Regions from separate parts of the Crassaminicella indica genome, predicted to be linked through region 2. Evidence: riboswitches for the same ligand, from Rfam matches in the RefSeq annotation. Region 2 holds a riboswitch; each other region holds the start of a gene.
The links. A riboswitch is a leader RNA that binds a small molecule or an ion and turns the genes downstream of it on or off. The one in region 2 is predicted to bind S-adenosylmethionine.

Region 1 (6,115 bases), 190 kb from region 2:
AAGCGTAATGGGTGCAATCGGATCAGCTCTTTTGGCAAAAAAAGAGGTAGCGAAGAAAGGGACAACGAATTTCAAAGGGTTTGAGGTTGCAGACAGCAATTATACCGTAAAGAGCTTTGAATGTGAACATTGTCCAAATATGTGTGAGGTTGTAGAATTTTATAGAGATGAAATAATTGTTGCAAGATGGGGAGATAAGTGTGGTCGCTGGAGTAACATCAATGTGCAAAGTGAGAAATTGGCACAATAAATGCTTATAAAAATAGCTTCGAGAAAGCTGGTGTGTTTTCTTGAAGCTATTTTTTATAAGCATCTAGTATGATCAACCCACATTCAGTAATTTTGTAATGAGTGCCATTCGAACATATACACCAAGCTTTGCTTGTTCAAAATATACAGCACGCGGATCTTTATCTAATTCATAAGCTATTTCATCGACTCTAGGAAGTGGATGCATAATGATCATGTCTTTTTTTGCATTTTTAATTTGTTGAGAATTTAAAATATAAGAACCCTTTAGCCTGTTATAGTCAGCTTCGTTGAGAAAACGCTCCTTTTGTATTCTTGTCATATATAATATATCTATTTCATCAATTACTTCTTCTAATGTGCTGACTTCCTTTAATAAAACTTTGTTCTGTATAAGCTTTTCTTTGAGTGAATCTGGCAGTGAAAGCTCTTTTGGTGAGATTAAAATAAATTTGTGGAGATTGTATCTTGCTAGTGTTCGAATTAAAGAGTGAACAGTTCTTCCAAATTTTAAATCACCACAGAATGCAACAGTTTGATTTTCAAAAGAAGCTTTATACATATGAATTGTCAGTAAATCCGTTAATGTCTGTGTTGGATGTTGATGAGCACCGTCTCCTCCGTTAATAATAGGGATATGAGCGTATTTTGAAGCCAGTTTTGGAGCACCTGCTTTTGGATGTCTGATAACAGCAATATCTGCATAGTTAGATATAACTCTTATTGTATCTGCAATATTCTCTCCCTTTGAAACGGAACTTGTGGAAGCATCACTAAAGCCTAATACTTGTCCTCCTAATCTTAACATAGCTGATTCAAAACTTAGTCGTGTTCTGGTACTTGGTTCGTAAAAAAGTGTGGCTAAAATTTTTCCTGTGCAGATTGAATTATATTTTTCAGGATTGAGATACATTTTTTTTGCTAGTGCTATGAGTGCATCTAGCTCTTTTTTAGTAAAATCCTCAGGATCGATAAGATGTCTGATTGTTTTCATTTTTATCCTCCTTTTTGGTCTCTCCGAACCAGTTTAAAGGTATTAAAAAACCTTTTAACCATAAGGAAAAAAGGCACAATAAACTATATCCTTTGCTTGCCTTTTTAACCTCACAGGGTTAAGTTAAAGGTCTTTTTTATTGTTAATAGGTTATCATATAAGCTTTTTTATGTCAATGCAAAACTGAGCTTTATGAGAAGGAAAGCTTTATGATAAATATGTTGCTAGCATAAAGGTGTCTACAATAACTTCTGCCATTTTCATTACAAGGCTTAAGCGAATATTGTGGATTGAAAAACAGTCATCCTTGTTGAGTTTATCAACAATTCCAACAATAGACATTTGCCCAACACCAGGTAAATTTTTTCCGACACCCTTTCCTGGAAAAATAGGCCCCCTTTTTATATGGATATTGCCGATGAGTTCTTCACTTCCTAAACAGGCATCTACTGCAATAAAGAATCCATTAGGGTGTTTACCCTTTATTCTTTCTAAAGATTCCTTAATATTTACTGCATGAATAGGATGATCCAAAGTACCATAAACAGGAAATCTAAAGTTTTTATTTTGAAGCAGGGTACCAACTAGAGGACCTAAAGTATCACCAATACAGCGATCGGTACCGATGCATATAATGACTGTATTACTTGAAATTTTTTCTTTTATTAATTCCGATAATATTTGTGAAGCATTTTCATTCGTGTAATGTACGCGTTTTTTATATAGGTATTTATGAAAATCATCCTTCAAAGAGAAAACACCCCCTTATATGATATATATCAAGAGGGGGTGAAAAATATGATACAAAAATTATTTTGCCCAAATATTTAACTGTTCTTTATTATTTAATGCTTTAATAATCCGAGCTTTTGCATTTGGAATATCTTCAGAAATTTGATTTAAAAGGTTTTTCATATATTGTCTTTGTGTTTTTCCGTCTACAGGACAAGGATTTTTCACAACAGGAAGATTATGCTTTTTTACAGCCGAAACAATGTCTTCTTCTGATGCATATATAAGAGGTCTGATGATAGTCAGATTTTTTCTATCTAAAAATGTTACAGGATCAAAGGTACTTATTCTGCTCTCATAAAGCATACTTAAAAATAATGTTTCTACTGCATCATCAGCATGATGTCCTAGTGCAAGCTTTGTTACCCCATGCTCTTTGCAAATGGTGTGGAGCTTTCCTCTTCTCATTCTAGCACACATGGCACAAGGGTTTTTATCTTTTCTATCTTCAAATATCACTTTTCCGATTTGAGTTGGTTGAATTATATAAGGGATATTTAGGTCATGACAGAATTTTTTTAAAGGGGTAAGATCAAAATCATTGAAGCCTAAAGTCAATGTAAAAGCTTTTAATTCGTATTTTACAGGAGAAAAGTATTGAAAAAGCTTTAAAGAATATAAAAGAGCAGTACTGTCCTTTCCTCCTGAAAGCCCAACTCCTACTATATCTCCATCTTGAAGCATATGAAACTGTGCTACAGCTTTTTTTACGCATCCTAGTATTTTTTTCATATTATAAATCCTTTCTTTTATTATATAACTTATCGAATAACTAAAAAGTGGAAAGAAGAAAATAAACAACTCCATATAAATAAAATTATATAAAAATCAACAAAAAATACATATTAAGTTATTATTACAAAAATAGTGCTTCATAAAAGCTATAGCTTGCTATATAATGATTGTAGATATAGATAAACGTATTATTGATTAAAAGATTATTGTGTTTACCGAGAATAAAAAACTATATAGATAGAAGAGGAAGATTTTTATGGAGCAAATACTTACATATATTTCAAATGAAATAATGGTTTTATTAGTAGCAGCAATGCCTCTGATGGAATTAAGAGGTGCTATTCCAATAGGGGTATCTTTGGGAATAACACCTCTTCACGCTACAATATTAGGGTTGTTTGGAAGCATGATTCCAGTTCCTTTTTTATTGCTTTTGTTAAAACCTATTTTTATAAAAATGAAAAAACATCCTTATTGGAGAAAGCTTGTAGATTGGATTACAAAAAGAACATTAAGAAAGACAGAAAAAGTGCATAAGTATAAAAGCTTAGGACTTCTATTGTTTGTAGCTGTACCACTGCCTACTACAGGAGTATGGACAGGAGCTATTGCAGCATCACTATTGAATATTCCATTCAAACAAGCATTTACTGCTATATTTATGGGCAATACTATTGCAGCGCTGATTATTATGACAATTAGCCATGTGGCTGTAAATTTATAAAATGAATAATTTTCCAAAACAAAAAAGTTGACATATTTTTTAAATATGATAGAATTACCTTGATAAATTAAATATAAATCTTGATGCCTTATCAAGAGTGGAGGAGGGACTAGGCCCTATGATTCCCGGCAACCGGTATTTTTACACGGTGCTAAATCCTACAGAATGTAATTTCTGGAAGATGAGGACAAAGAAATTCCAACCTCTTCTTGTGATGAAGAGGTTTTTTTTAAACAGATTTTAGGAAATAATAATTATAATAATTATGAAGGAGGTAAAAAAATGGCAAGAAGATTATTTACTTCAGAATCAGTTACAGAAGGACATCCAGATAAAATATGTGACCAAATTTCAGATGCTATATTAGATGCAATTTTTGAAAAGGACCCTAAAGCTCGTGTTGCAGCAGAAACATCTGTAACAACAGGTCTTGTACTTGTAGCAGGAGAGATTACTACAAATTGTTATATAGATATTCCAAAGGTAGTAAGAAAAACAATAAAAGAAATTGGTTATGACAGAGCAAAATATGGATTTGATTGTGATACTTGTGCAGTGCTTACTTCTATAGATGAGCAATCTCCAGATATTGCTATGGGTGTAGATGAAGCATTAGAAAGAAAAGAAGGAGCAATGGAAGATGCTGTAGAAGCAATCGGGGCAGGAGATCAAGGGATTATGTTTGGGTTTGCATGTAATGAAACACCAGAGCTTATGCCTATGCCTATTGCTCTTGCTCATAAGCTTGCAAGAAGATTAACAGAAGTTAGAAAAAATGGTACACTAGATTATTTGCGTCCAGATGGAAAAACGCAGGTAACTGTAGAATATGAAGATGATAAACCTGTAAGAATAGATACTATTGTTATTTCTACACAGCATAGTCCAGAAGTAACAAGAGAGCAAATTGAAAAAGACTTAATTGAGCATGTAATCAAAAATATTGTTCCAGCTGAACTATTAGATGAAAAAACAAGATACCTTATAAATCCTACAGGTAGATTTGTTATTGGTGGACCACAAGGAGATGCAGGATTAACAGGTAGAAAAATTATCGTAGATACATACGGTGGATATGCAAGACATGGTGGTGGTGCATTTTCAGGAAAAGACCCAACAAAGGTTGACCGTTCAGCAGCTTATGCAGCAAGATATGTTGCCAAAAATATTGTAGCGGCAGGGCTTGCGGACAAATGTGAAATAGAGCTTGCTTATGCAATCGGTGTTGCACAGCCTGTATCTATACTTGTAGAAACATTTGGCACAGCTAAAGTATCTGAGGAAAAATTAGAAGAGCTTGTAAGAAAGCACTTTGATTTAAGACCAGCAGCAATTATTAAAGATTTAGATTTAAGAAGACCAATATATAGACAAACTGCTGCATATGGACATTTCGGCAGAACAGATATCGATCTTCCATGGGAGAAAACAGATAAGGCTGAAATATTGAAAAAAGAAGCACTAGGTGAATAATAAAAAAGATGAGGCGTTTTAAAATGCTTCATCTTTTTTATTGTTTTAAAATAATAGCTTTAGTTAAGGATTGAGGAAGAAGCTTTAAGTTGAAGGACAACTAATTATTAGTCGGAGGCTTTAGTAATTATTTTTACGAGAATATGTATTGAGTTTTATTAAGTAAAAGTCAACTAAGAGTTAAACGACTTTTTCTTTTTTATTTTATAAATTTTAAAATTTCCATAGACCATGGTATTAAGAGGATCGGTCCTCCACAGGGAGGAAGGTATATGGAATATAAAATGAAAAAGCTTATCAATATGTGCAAAGCTGGAGATGAAAAAGCAAAAGAAGAGATGCTTAAAAAGCTAAAGCCTCTGATTTTTGTATCTATTAAGAAATACTATTTTGGGAATGAAGAATGGAATGATTTGCTTCAGGAAGGAGCAGTTAAAATATTAAATGAAATTGAGCGATTTGATGAGGCAAAGGGAGTACCTTTTTTGGGCTATATAAAGCTACAGCTGAAATTTTTCTATATGGAAAAAAGGAAAAAAGTAAGAAAAGAAATTTCTCAGACTGTTGACAAAGTATAAAAAAGCGAGAATTCTTTTTTTTTCAAAAAGGATTTTCGCTTTTTATGTAGAATAAATATATATAGAATAATTTCCCGAAGGGACTGATTGTATTGTTAACTAAGAATAATGGATACCAAAATAGAATTGAAACTGTTATGATTGAGAACCTAGTTTCTGAAGATCATTTGCTTAGAAAAATCAATAAATATATTAACTTTTCATTTATATATGATTTAGTAGAAGATAAGTATTGTTTAGATAATGGAAGACCATCTATTGATCCAGTTGTTTTATTTAAGATGATGTTTATTGGATATCTTTATGGTATTCGCTCCGAAAGGAGATTAATGGAAGAAATCAAATATAATATTGCTTATAGATGGTTTTTAGGTTATGGAATTACTGATGAGATTCCTCATCATTCTACTATTAGTCAAAATAGAAGACGTAGATTTACAGGTACTGATATATTTGAAAAAATTTTTTCAAATATAGTGAAACAAGCAATAGATAATAATTTGGTATTGGGTAAAATACTATACACTGATTCTACTCATCTTAAAGCTAATGCTAATAAAAATAAGTATG
Region 2 (6,115 bases):
TATCCACTAGCAAGTAGAGAGCTTATTGCTGATTCTATTGAAGCAATGGCAATAGGACATGGTTTTGATGGATTAGTCCTTATTCCAAACTGTGATAAGATCGTTCCAGGAATGCTAATGGCTGCTGCAAGACTAAATATTCCAGCAATTGTAGTAAGTGGTGGTCCTATGCGAGCTGGAGAGCATAATGGTAAAGCACTAGATTTTAGTAGTGTCATAGAAGGTGTTGGAGCTTTTAAAGATAATAAAATGACAGAAGAAGAATTAGAAGAATTAGCAAGAAAATCATGTCCTGGATGTGGTTCTTGCTCAGGACTTTTTACTGCTAATAGTATGAACTGCTTAACAGAAGCTTTAGGAATGGGCCTTCCATACAATGGTACTGCTATGTCTCACTCTGGTGAAAGAATTCAACTTGCAAAATATGCTGGTATGAAGGTAATGGAATGTGTTAAAAATGATATAAAGCCATTAGATATTCTAACAATAGATGCATTTAAAAATGCAATTACTGTAGATATGGCTATGGCTGGTTCTTCTAACACAGTACTACATCTACCAGCAATTGCTCATGAAGCAGGTATATCGTTACCACTTGAATTGTTTGATGAGATCAGTCAAGTAACACCATATCTTACAAAGCTTAGCCCTAGCGGTAAACATCATATGGAGGATCTACATCGTGCAGGAGGAATCCCTGCACTTATGAAGGAATTAACAAAAAAAGGATTACTCAACCTAGATGTAATGACCGTTACTGGAAAAACTGTTGGTGAAAACCTTAAAGATAAAAAAGTACTTGATACTGATATCATTCATCCTATTAAAAACCCTTATAGAAATAAAGGTGGCCTTGCTATATTAAGGGGAAATCTAGCAGTAGATGGAGCAGTTGTAAAAGAATCAGCAGTAGCTGATGAAATGCTGGTACACATTGGCCCTGCAAAGGTATTTGATTCAGAAGAAGCAGCAGTATCTGCAATCTTTAATGGAAAGATTGTAAAGGGAGATGTAGTAGTTATAAGATATGAAGGTCCTAAGGGTGGTCCTGGTATGAGAGAGATGCTATCCCCTACTTCTGCTATTGCAGGTATGGGGCTTGACAAGGATGTAGCACTCATTACAGATGGTAGATTCTCTGGAGCAACTCGTGGTGCTGCTATTGGTCATGTATCTCCTGAAGCTATGGAAGGAGGTCTTATTGGTCTTATTGAAGATGGAGATATCATTCATATTGATATTCCTAATAAAAAATTAGAAGTTAAATTAAGTGAAGAAGAAATACAAAAACGTAAAAATTGTTTTGTAAAGCCTGAACCAAAAGTAAAAAAAGGATATTTAGCAAGATATGCAAAATTAGTTACTTCAGCAAGTACAGGAGCTGTATTAAAATAAAAGCAGTGCAACCTTTTAATAGAGAAGGTTGCACTGCTTTTATTCTTTTGATTGTTCATCTAATCTATCCAATATCAAATTATATCCATCAGCTCCATATGTTAGACATCGATTAATTCTGCTGATGGTCGCTGTACTCGCTCCTGTTATTTCTTCAATCTCATTATAGGTTTTCTTTTCTCTTAAAAGCTTTGCTACTTTAAGACGCTGGGATAATGCTTGAATCTCCTTTATAGTACATATATCTTCAAAAAATCTATAGCATTCTTCTATATTTTTGAGTAATAATATTGCTTCAAACAATTCATCAGTAAACTCATTTTTTAATTTTGACTCGTAAGTCATCATTCCACCACCTTTTCCCTTTATCTAAATAATATTCTATATTTATTTATTATCTCCTTTTTATTGAAATATAATTTTTTAAAAAAACTATTGACACAATTCTAAAAAATCATTATACTTTATATTAATCAAAGCAAAAGTTAATAAACGGATATCTCTTATCCAGAGTGGTGGAGGGACTGGCCCTATGAAACCCGGCAACCGGCATATTTTATGCAGCGGTGCCAATTCCTGCGATACATTGTATCGACAGATGAGAGAAGGAAGCAATTGTTATATATGCCTCTTTCTCAATGAAAGAGGTTTTTTTAACCCCCTCTTTCATCAGCAGGGGTTATTTTATTACTTGTTTGTTTTAGTACTATATAGTTATAAAGAGGTGAAGTTATGATAAAAATTAAGAATTTATCAAAGATTTATACGAATGGAAGAAACCAAGTAGTCGCTCTTAAGGATATATCTTTAAATATTAATCAAGGGGATATTTATGGCATTATTGGTCTTAGTGGTGCAGGAAAATCATCTCTCATTCGCTGTATAAACAGATTGGAAGAGCCTACAAGTGGTGACATATTTGTAAATAGCATAAACTTAATGACTTTAAAAAACAGCGAATTGAGAAATGCAAGAAAAAAAATAGGCATGATTTTTCAAAATTTTAATCTATTGCATAGTAAAAATGTATTTGAAAATATTGCTTTTCCATTAAGACTTGTAAAAACACCTAAAAAAATCATCAAAGAAAAGGTAAATCATCTTTTAGAGCTTGTAGAGCTTTCTGATAAAGCTCATGTTTATCCTTCTCAGTTAAGTGGAGGTCAAAAGCAGAGAGTAGGTATTGCAAGAGCTCTAGCAAATGAACCTGATGTACTCCTCTGTGATGAAGCAACATCGGCACTAGATCCGAAAACTACAAAGCAGATTCTAACATTACTTAAAAATATCAACAAAGAATTTGGATTGACTATTGTAGTCATCACTCATGAAATGGAAGTAATCAAAGAAATATGCAACCGTGTAGCAATTCTTGAAGGTGGATGCTTGATAGAGGAAGGTTCTACTATTGATATTTTCTCAAAGCCCGGCAACTCTGTCACAAAGCATTTTGTAGATCACGATCAAGCTTTACCAAAGCAATATATGAAAGGAAAAGTATTAAATTTATCATTTACAAAGGGCAGTGCAGATAAACCACTTATTTCAAAAATCACAAAAAAATTTGATGTAGATGTAAATATTCTTTCTGGAAAAATTGAATATATCCAAGAAAAGCCCATTGGAAAGCTCACTATTCAAATGAATGTAGATTGCCATAAATTATTAGATATTATATCTTTTCTAGAAAAAAACAATGTAAAAGCGGAGGTGTTAAAGCAATGAATCATTGGATAGAACTTCTTACACCATCTTTATTAGAAACCTTATATATGGTATTTATCTCTGTGATTTTTACAATTATTTTAGGATTGCCATTAGGGATAATTCTTGTTGTAACAGACCAAAATCACATTCTTCCAAATCCATATATTCACAACATACTTTCATATATTATCAATGTAGCTAGATCACTACCCTTTATCATTTTGATGATATTTATTATTCCTTTTACAAGACTTGTTGTTGGAACAACTATTGGCACAACTGCTGCTATTGTTCCATTAGTTATAGCTGCAACTCCCTTCTTTTCACGAGTTGTAGAAACAAGTATAAGGGAAGTAGACTGGGGTGTAGTAGAAGCTTCTATCTCTATGGGAGCAACCCCTCACCAAATAATTTTTAGAGTACTGCTTCCTGAGGCTATGTCATCCTTGATTCTTGGTATTACCATTACCATTATCAATATTTTAAGCTATTCCGCTATGGCTGGAGTTGTTGGAGGAGGTGGTCTTGGAGATTTAGCTGTAAGATACGGTTATCACCGTTTCCAAACAGATGTAATGATTGCTACAGTTATTCTTTTGATTATCCTTGTACAAATCATTCAAACTGCTGGCAATAAAATTGCACAAAGCATCAATAAAAAATAAAAAATTGGAGGTATGCAAAATGAAAAAAAATATTTTAAAAGTATTAGTATGTCTATTAGCTTTATCCTTATTATTTACAGGATGTGCGAAAAAAGAAACACCTACTGCACAACAAAAATCAGACACAATAACCCTTACAATTGGTGCAACACCAGTACCTCATACAGAAATATTAGAATTTATCAAGCCAAAGCTTGAAAAGGAAGGTATAAAGCTAGAAATAAAAGAATTTACAGATTATGTAACACCTAACCTTGCTTTAGCAGAAAAAGAAATCGATGCAAATTTCTTTCAGCACTTGCCTTATTTAGAAACATTTAATAAAGAAAGAGAATTAGATCTTGTAAGTGCAGGAAACGTTCATGTTGAACCTCTTGGTTTGTATTCTAAAAAAATTAAATCTGTTGATGAACTACAAAGCAAAGCTACAATCACTATTCCAAATGATCCAACTAATGAAGGACGTGCACTCATTTTATTAGATGCAAAAGGAATAATAAAATTAAATAAAGATGCAGGACTTGAAGCAACTGAAAAGGACATTATAGAAAATCCTAAAAATATAACATTCAAGCCTGTTGATGCAGCACAGCTTCCTAGAACATTAGATGATGTAGCTGCAAGTGTAATCAACACAAACTTTGCATTAGAAGGAAATCTTAATCCTAAAGAAGATGCTTTACTAATAGAAGGCAGCGAATCCCCATATGCAAATATAGTAGCAGTTCGTCCTGAAGATAAGGACAGCGAAAAAATTCAGAGGCTTATGAAAGTACTACAATCTGAAGATGTAAAAAAATTTATTGAAGAAAAATATAATGGTGCAGTAGTTCCTGCTTTTTAATATAAAAATCATATCTTTCTCATTATGTGAAATAATATTAATGAGGAGATGATCATATGAAAAATGATAAAGGAATTCATTCTGATTCAGAAAGACCACAGGATAGGATTGATGCTACCTACAATAAAGAAAACCATCCTATTATAGAAAAAACGCAAAATGCTTATGTAATGCCTCTTGATATGCAAAGAGATGTGGATATAATTGACACCTTTAGATTTTATGAAGACACCACAAAGGTTACTAAAAAAAGAGATGTGTAATAAGGTGGTCATTGACCACCTTATACCCTATTTATTCCCAAATAAACTATCCTTACAATAATCTATTCTTTACTTTTAACTAATAATAATTGTCTACTCATAAAAATCCCCATAAGCAGTAGCATAACCCATAAAGAAGGTTCATCCATTTCCGTCATATCTCCTATATGAACTGGTTTTTTCCTTGCTAAAATTTGCTTTTGTTTTTCCAGCATAACTTTTTCTTGAGCTTCATTTTCAAGAACTATAAAAGAAGTCATTGGACTCATCACATGAGATATAATACTATTTTTTACAATAGACAAGGACTTTTCAAAATATTTCTCTGGATGAAGCATATAACTCATATACATTCCTTGAAGCATAGCTCCATTTTCCCATTTAGCATTTTTCTCTTCTTTTATATTTACTTCTAATTTATCATCTAAAAGAACTATACTATCTTCCTCTACATCTTGTAAATAATATGCTTTTCCATTTTTATCTTTCCAAACTAATACTGGTATTTTCTCCACTCGATCCATAGTTTTTCTTAACTGACTTGAATACCCTGTAATTTTTCCTTCTCTATCTAAATGATAATAATATACCCCTTCTGGACAAGCAAATGAAAATTCATCTATTTTCTCCAACCCTACTCCTTTACTTATATCATCTGTAACAACAATAATAACTGGATACTCACTGCTATCTTTTACATAATTATCATAAAAAATCTTCTTTATCGTATATTCTAAAAAGAATCCACCTTTTACGTCAATATGTTTTAAATGTTTTTCCCACTCTTTATTATATGAAATCCTTTTTTCTTCAAAGTTTACAGGAATTATTTCTTCTACTTTATTTTCAATATGATAATCTTTAATATAATTCTTCACCCTTTCTATATAGTCATTTATTTTTCCATCACTTTCTTTTGAATAATCTATTAAAAAATAATACTTTTGCTCTCTTGTTGTTCTTTCTAATTTTTTCTTCACTTCCTTTGGAATATAAGCAAGCCCCTTACCTATAATAATTTCTTTTTTATTTAAATGCTTAATATGTTCATCCTTTAAATCAATCCTATGTCCATCAATATTAATAGTGATTGGAGCTTTATGAAGGATTTCTATTCCTGTTTTTCTTATTTCTCCACCATTAAATGGAAATACCTTAAATGCTATTTTATTATTTCCCAAATCTGTTAAAATCCCAGGATCTCTCTTTATAGCTTTTGTATTTTGATAAATCCAATCGGC
Region 3 (6,115 bases), 1.3 Mb from region 2:
AAATAATGCTGACTATCTAGGTGTTGGAGCTGTATTTCCTACCAGCACTAAAAATGATGCAAAGGTCATATCAGAAAAAGTTTTTCACGACATTCAAGCTAAAGTATCTATTCCTATTGTAACCATTGGTGGGATCACATTAAATAATGCATCAACACTTATCAATAGAGGAGTAAATTGTATTGCTGTAGTTTCTGCAATATTAAATCAAGATAACCCAAAGGAAGCTGCAATATACTTGAATAATTTATTCAAATAACTCTTTCTTCATTTATATGAAATTAACATATTTTCTTCATAAAAAAAATCCCCAATATTTTGCATATTCGGGATTTTACCTTTCTTGAATATTTTTTCATTTTGTCTTTATAAAAAATATCTATTATTCAATGATGTTTTAATGATATTTCTTATATTATTACGAAATAGTTTACAATCAAGAAAATAAGTTGTATCATATGCATAGAAAAATAATATAAAAAGTAGAAAATGTTTTTCACTTCAGCTATTCACTTTTTTATTATATTTCTATCAGTATTTAAAAGGAGGTCTTGCAGAAATGAGTAGTAAAAAAGAACTTGGATTAATACCTAAATTATTAATAGGTATTATAGGTGGAATTATTTTAGGTCTAATGGTAAATGAACAAATCATGGGAATTATTACAACTATTAAAGAAATTCTCGGCTCATTTATTTTCTTTACTGTCCCTTTGGTTATATTTGGATTCATTACGCCAGCTATAACAGGGTTAAAAAACAATGCAAGCAAAATGCTAGGAACTTTTCTTTGTATATCCTATTTATCTGCAGTAGGTGCTTCTACTTTTTCAGCTATTGCAGGATATATCATCATCCCTCATTTACATATTGCAAGCCAAGCAGAAGCTTTGATAGAGCTGCCTAAAACAGCATTTGAATTAAATATTCAACCTATAATGCCTGTAATGACTGCATTAATCCTAGCAATTTTAACAGGTATATCAGTTATATGGACAAAGTCTGAAGCAATGGAAAAACTCTTAAATGAAATACAAAGCATGGTCTTATCCATTATTAATAAAATCGTTATTCCTATTCTTCCTTTCTTCATTTCAGCAACATTTGCAGGCTTAGCTTATACAGGTAGTCTGACAAAACAATTACCTATATTCTTAAAAGTGATTGTTTTAGTATTAGTAGGTCATTTTATTTGGTTAACCATTCTTTATTTGATCGCAGGAGCTGTTTCAAAGCAAAATCCTTTAGAAGTTTTAAAATATTATGGACCAGCTTATTTAACAGCAGTAGGTACTATGTCTAGTGCTGCTACATTACCTGTTTCATTAAGATGTGCCCATCGTTCAAAGGCATTAGTACCAGAAGTTGTTGATTTTGCGATTCCCTTAGGCGCAACAACTCATCTTTGTGGATCTGTATTAACCGAAACATTTTTCTGTATGACTATATCAAAAATCCTTTATGGTACATTACCTTCAGTCAGTACCATTATATTATTTACAGTACTATTTGGTATATTTGCAGTAGGAGCACCTGGTGTCCCTGGAGGAACGGTTATGGCATCTTTAGCTATTGTAACAGGTGTATTAGGATTTGATTCATCTGGAGTAGGATTATTAATTGCCATATTTGCATTACAAGATAGTTTTGGAACTGCTTGCAATATTACGGGAGATGGTGCATTAGCATTAATGCTAAGAGGTCTTTTCTACGATAAAACTGGAAAATCTAAAGCACATACAACTGCATAAAAAAATCCTCACTATTTGAGGATTTTTTTATCTATCTTTCAAAGCTTAAATTTTTAACCATACTTTTCTTAACCTTAGGAATACCAAATACAATTGCTAATAATGCACATATTCCCATTAAATATGGATAATATAAATATTTCATAATCGCAAAAGATGACGTTCCAGCAACACTTGCTGCAACCAGTAGCTGTGCTCCGTATGGAATCATACCTTGGCAAAAGCATGAAAAAGTATCTAATATGCTTGCTGCACGTCTTGGGTCTACATCATATCTCTCTCCTATATCTTTTGCAATAGGTCCTGCCATAACAATAGCAATAGTATTATTAGCTGTACAAATATCAACCACGCTCACTAGCATCCCAATACCTAGTTCTGCACCTTTTTTACTGTGAATTCTCTTTGTAATAAAAGCTAGCAAGAAATCTATTCCTCCATTATATTTTATCACTTCAACCATTCCACCAATTAAAAGAGAAATAATAATAATTTCAGACATTCCCATAATACCTTTTCCAACTGCTTGTACAAATCCCCATACATCAAAGGCACCCGTAGCGATTCCTACAGCTCCTGCAAATAATGTTCCTCCAACTAAAACAACCATCACATTTACACCAATCAGTGCTGCAATTAAAACTACTAAGTAAGTAAATACCTTTACAATGCTATAATCATAGCTTTCAATTAATACTGAAGCATCTCCAATTCGCATAAAAATAAATATGATTGCTGTAATAATTGCTGCTGGTACTACAATAATAAAATTCATCTTAAACTTATCTCTCATTTCACAGCCTTGTGTTCTTGATGCTGCAATAGTAGTATCAGAAATCATAGATAAATTGTCACCAAACATTGCACCACTCACTACAGCTCCTAATGCTAGTCCTACAGGAATTCCTGTTTTTTCAGCAATCCCTACTGCCATAGGAGCAATTGCCACAATAGTTCCCACAGACGTACCAATAGATAATGAAATAAAGCATCCTATCACAAAAACTCCAGCTATTAATATGTTTCCAGGTAAAATACTAAGCCCTAAATTTACTGTAGAGTCTACAGCTCCCATTTCTCTTGCTACCTGTGCAAAGCCTCCTGCTAAAATAAATATCAAACACATAATAATAATATTGCTATTTCCTGCACCTTTACAAAATACTTCTACCTTTTTATTAATACTTTCCTTTCTATTCATAGCTATTGCAACTATACTTGCAACTAAAAATGCTACACTCACAGGCATCTTATAAAAGTCCCCTATGATAATAGATGTTACAAGATACATGCCAAGAAAAACTACTAGTGGGAGTAGTGCCCATGGATTTCCTTTTTTCATTACATTTCCTCCTAAAATAAAATTAAAAATAAAAAACTTCTTGCAGATAAGCAAGAAGTAATAGACTATTCTCATCTGCCAGGTTAAACCTGCTGGAATTGGCACCACAAAACAAAATGTTTTAGGTTGCCGGGTTTCATCGGGCCAGTCCCTCCACCTCTCTGGATAAGATACTTATATTTAATTTTCTACACTCTATATATTATAAAAAAGTATTTCTATAAAGTCAATACAAAATTCGTTTCATACTGATATATTTCTTCTATTGCACTCATCTATATTTTTTAATAATTTTTTCAGCTATCACATTCATAGATACACAATCATCCATACTTTTCTTTCTTAAAAGCTTATACGCTTCGTCTTCAGTAATCTTTAAAGCTTTCATCAATAGCCCCTTTGCTCGATCAATCTTTTTCCTGCTTTCTAGCGTATTCTCTAGCTTTTCGATCTTTTTTGATAATAAATGAATTTTACTAGCATTCATAATTGAAAACTCTACCATTTGATAAAGCTGTTCAGGGTAAATCGGCTTCACTACATAAGCAAAAATATTCATATTTTTTAACTTCTCATAAAAAGCACTTGTTGGATTACTAGTAGCAAAAATTACTGTCGACAGTTTATCCTCTTCTATAATACGAGCAGCTTCATAGGCATTTATTCCCCAAAGGTTTGTATCCATAATCACAAGCTCTGGAAAAATACTTCTAGAAATCCTTATAGCTCCTGCTCCATCTGTTGCTTGATATGTCTTATAGCCTTTTTTATTTAATAACTTACAAATAAGCTTTCTAGAACCTTCACTACTATCTGCAACTACTATCCTATAACTGTCCATGTCACCACTCCGAGTTTAGCGATTTTAAAACTTTCTTAAATATCTATCAAGCTCCCACTGCGATACAAATTTTGAATACTCATACCACTCATAAAGGGCTGCATCTGTAAATTTTTCATATATATGCTTTCCAATAGCATCTTTTATAACTTCATCCTTCGATAGCTCACTAACAGCTTCATAAAGTGTTGCTGGAAGACTCTTTATTCCTTTTTCTTTCATTTCAACATCATCCATATGATAAACATTACTAATAACAGGTGCAGGTGGGTCTATTTTATTTTTAATACCATCTAATCCTGCTTTTAAAATAGCTGCTAATGCTAAATATGGATTAGCTGATGGATCTGGATTTCTAAGCTCAATCCTTGTAGAATTTCCTCTTTTTGCAGGTATTCTTACAAGTGGACTTCTATTGCTTGCTGACCAAGCTATTAAAACAGGAGCTTCATAACCCGGAACCAATCTTTTATATGAATTCACAGTAGGATTTGTTAAAGCTGCAAAGCTTCTCGCATGCTTGATTATCCCTCCTAAGTAATAATAAGCTGTTTTAGACAATTGAGTAGGATCTTTTTCATCATAAAAAGCATTTTTTCCATCTAGTGTTGCAAGAGACATATTAATATGCATACCTGAACCATTAATACCAAATTTAGGCTTTGGCATAAATGTGGCATGTAGTCCATGTCTTTGTGCAATAATTCTCACAGCCATCTTAAAAGTCATGATATTATCAGCAGTTGTTAATGCATCTTCATATTTAAAATCGATTTCGTGCTGTCCCGGAGCTACTTCATGATGAGAAGCTTCTATTTCAAAACCCATTTGCTTTAAAGTAATAGTCATATCTTTTCTTGCATTACCACCTAAATCTACTGGTGCTAAATCAAAATATCCAGCATTATCATGAGTTTCTAAGGATGGTTCTCCTCTCTCGTCTGTATGGAACAAGAAAAATTCACATTCAGGTCCTACATTCATAATATACCCCATATCATGAGCTTCTTTTAACACCTTCTTTAGTGTATTTCTTGGACATCCTTCAAATGGTGTTCCATCTGATTTATATATATCGCAAATTATTCTTGCTTCCTTTGCATGATTTGTCCACGGAAATACTACAAAAGTAGATAAATCAGGTCTTAAATACATATCTGATTCTTCAATTCTAACAAATCCATCAATAGATGAACCATCAAACATAATCTCATTATTTAATGCTTTTTCCAATTGTTCGATAGTAATAGAAACATTCTTCATAACACCCAAAATATCAGTAAACTGTAAATGAATAAACTCTAATTCCAATTCCTTTGCCTTTTTTAATAATTCTTCTTTGCTGTAGTTACAACTCATTTAAACTCCTCCTTATTATTTATAGTATTTACACTTATCATAAAAATCTAACAAAAAAAGCGCCCACAAACAAGGGACTTAAAAATCCCTTTTTTGTTGGACGCCATTGCCCGTTAATATATTGAATTTATTATAGATATTGTACAACATTTTTTTTATTTATGCAACAGCAATCCCTCTTAAATTTCCTAACCTTTCTACATTTTTTATTTTTTCATCCATCTCTTTTGCTTCTTTTAAAGCAACCTCTTCTATCATGAACAATTTATTTTCTTCAGAATAAAATATTGTATGAGTAATTTATCAAAATCCTTAAAGGAGGACGTACAATGAGCTTTATTACTGACATCATTGCTGATAGATTTAGGGATAAAAGCTTTGATATTGCAAAGCAGGATTATAAATTTATGAAAATAAAAAGAGCAAAAGAAGAAATAAAGAAAAAGTATCCAAATATTGAACTCATTGATATGGGAATAGGAGAACCTGACCTCCCTGCTGATAAAAATGTAGTAGATCTCCTTTCAAAAGAAGCTCCAAAGCCTGAAAACAGATGGTATTCGGACAATGGTATAAAAGAATTTCAGGAAGCTGCCGCAAAATATCTTGAAAGAGTTTATGGAGTAACAAATATCAACCCTTATACAGAAATTATGCATGGCATTGGTGCAAAATCTATTTTATCCATGATGCCTTTATGCTTTATAAATCCAGGAGATATTACCCTGACTACATTACCAAGTTATCCAATTATTTCAACCCATACAAAATATTTGGGTGGAGTAGTTTATGGACTTCCTTTAACAAAAAGCAATGACTTTTA

Region 1: another riboswitch for S-adenosylmethionine. It lies ahead of metK (methionine adenosyltransferase); the one in region 2 lies ahead of KVH43_RS07830 (methionine ABC transporter ATP-binding protein).
Region 3: another riboswitch for S-adenosylmethionine. It lies ahead of KVH43_RS01295 (Na+/H+ antiporter NhaC family protein); the one in region 2 lies ahead of KVH43_RS07830 (methionine ABC transporter ATP-binding protein).

The regions. Positions count from the first base shown of each region.
Region 1 covers NZ_CP078093.1:1,462,243-1,468,357, forward strand. Annotated here, with positions in the region: gene KVH43_RS07020 (acyl-CoA dehydratase activase) at 1-250, shown strand, start outside; gene pyrB (aspartate carbamoyltransferase) at 323-1,243, opposite strand; gene yyaC (spore protease YyaC) at 1,451-1,993, opposite strand; gene KVH43_RS07035 (tRNA lysidine(34) synthetase) at 2,054-2,767, opposite strand; gene KVH43_RS07040 (COG2426 family protein) at 3,027-3,494, shown strand; SAM riboswitch class I at 3,580-3,682, shown strand; gene metK (methionine adenosyltransferase) at 3,777-4,967, shown strand; gene KVH43_RS07050 (sigma factor) at 5,240-5,545, shown strand; one part of gene KVH43_RS07055 (IS1182 family transposase) at 5,638-6,115, shown strand, end outside.
Region 2 covers NZ_CP078093.1:1,649,387-1,655,501, reverse strand. Annotated here, with positions in the region: gene ilvD (dihydroxy-acid dehydratase) at 1-1,395, shown strand, start outside; gene KVH43_RS07835 (YerC/YecD family TrpR-related protein) at 1,435-1,743, opposite strand; SAM riboswitch class I at 1,896-2,000, shown strand; gene KVH43_RS07830 (methionine ABC transporter ATP-binding protein) at 2,128-3,120, shown strand; gene KVH43_RS07825 (methionine ABC transporter permease) at 3,117-3,767, shown strand; gene KVH43_RS07820 (MetQ/NlpA family ABC transporter substrate-binding protein) at 3,787-4,611, shown strand; gene KVH43_RS07815 (hypothetical protein) at 4,668-4,874, shown strand; gene KVH43_RS07810 (MSEP-CTERM sorting domain-containing protein) at 4,937-6,115, opposite strand, start outside.
Region 3 covers NZ_CP078093.1:239,729-245,843, forward strand. Annotated here, with positions in the region: gene thiE (thiamine phosphate synthase) at 1-259, shown strand, start outside; gene KVH43_RS01290 (dicarboxylate/amino acid:cation symporter) at 560-1,750, shown strand; gene KVH43_RS01295 (Na+/H+ antiporter NhaC family protein) at 1,782-3,092, opposite strand; SAM riboswitch class I at 3,161-3,264, opposite strand; gene KVH43_RS01300 (ANTAR domain-containing response regulator) at 3,364-3,933, opposite strand; gene glnA (type I glutamate--ammonia ligase) at 3,958-5,292, opposite strand; gene KVH43_RS01310 (LL-diaminopimelate aminotransferase) at 5,622-6,115, shown strand, end outside.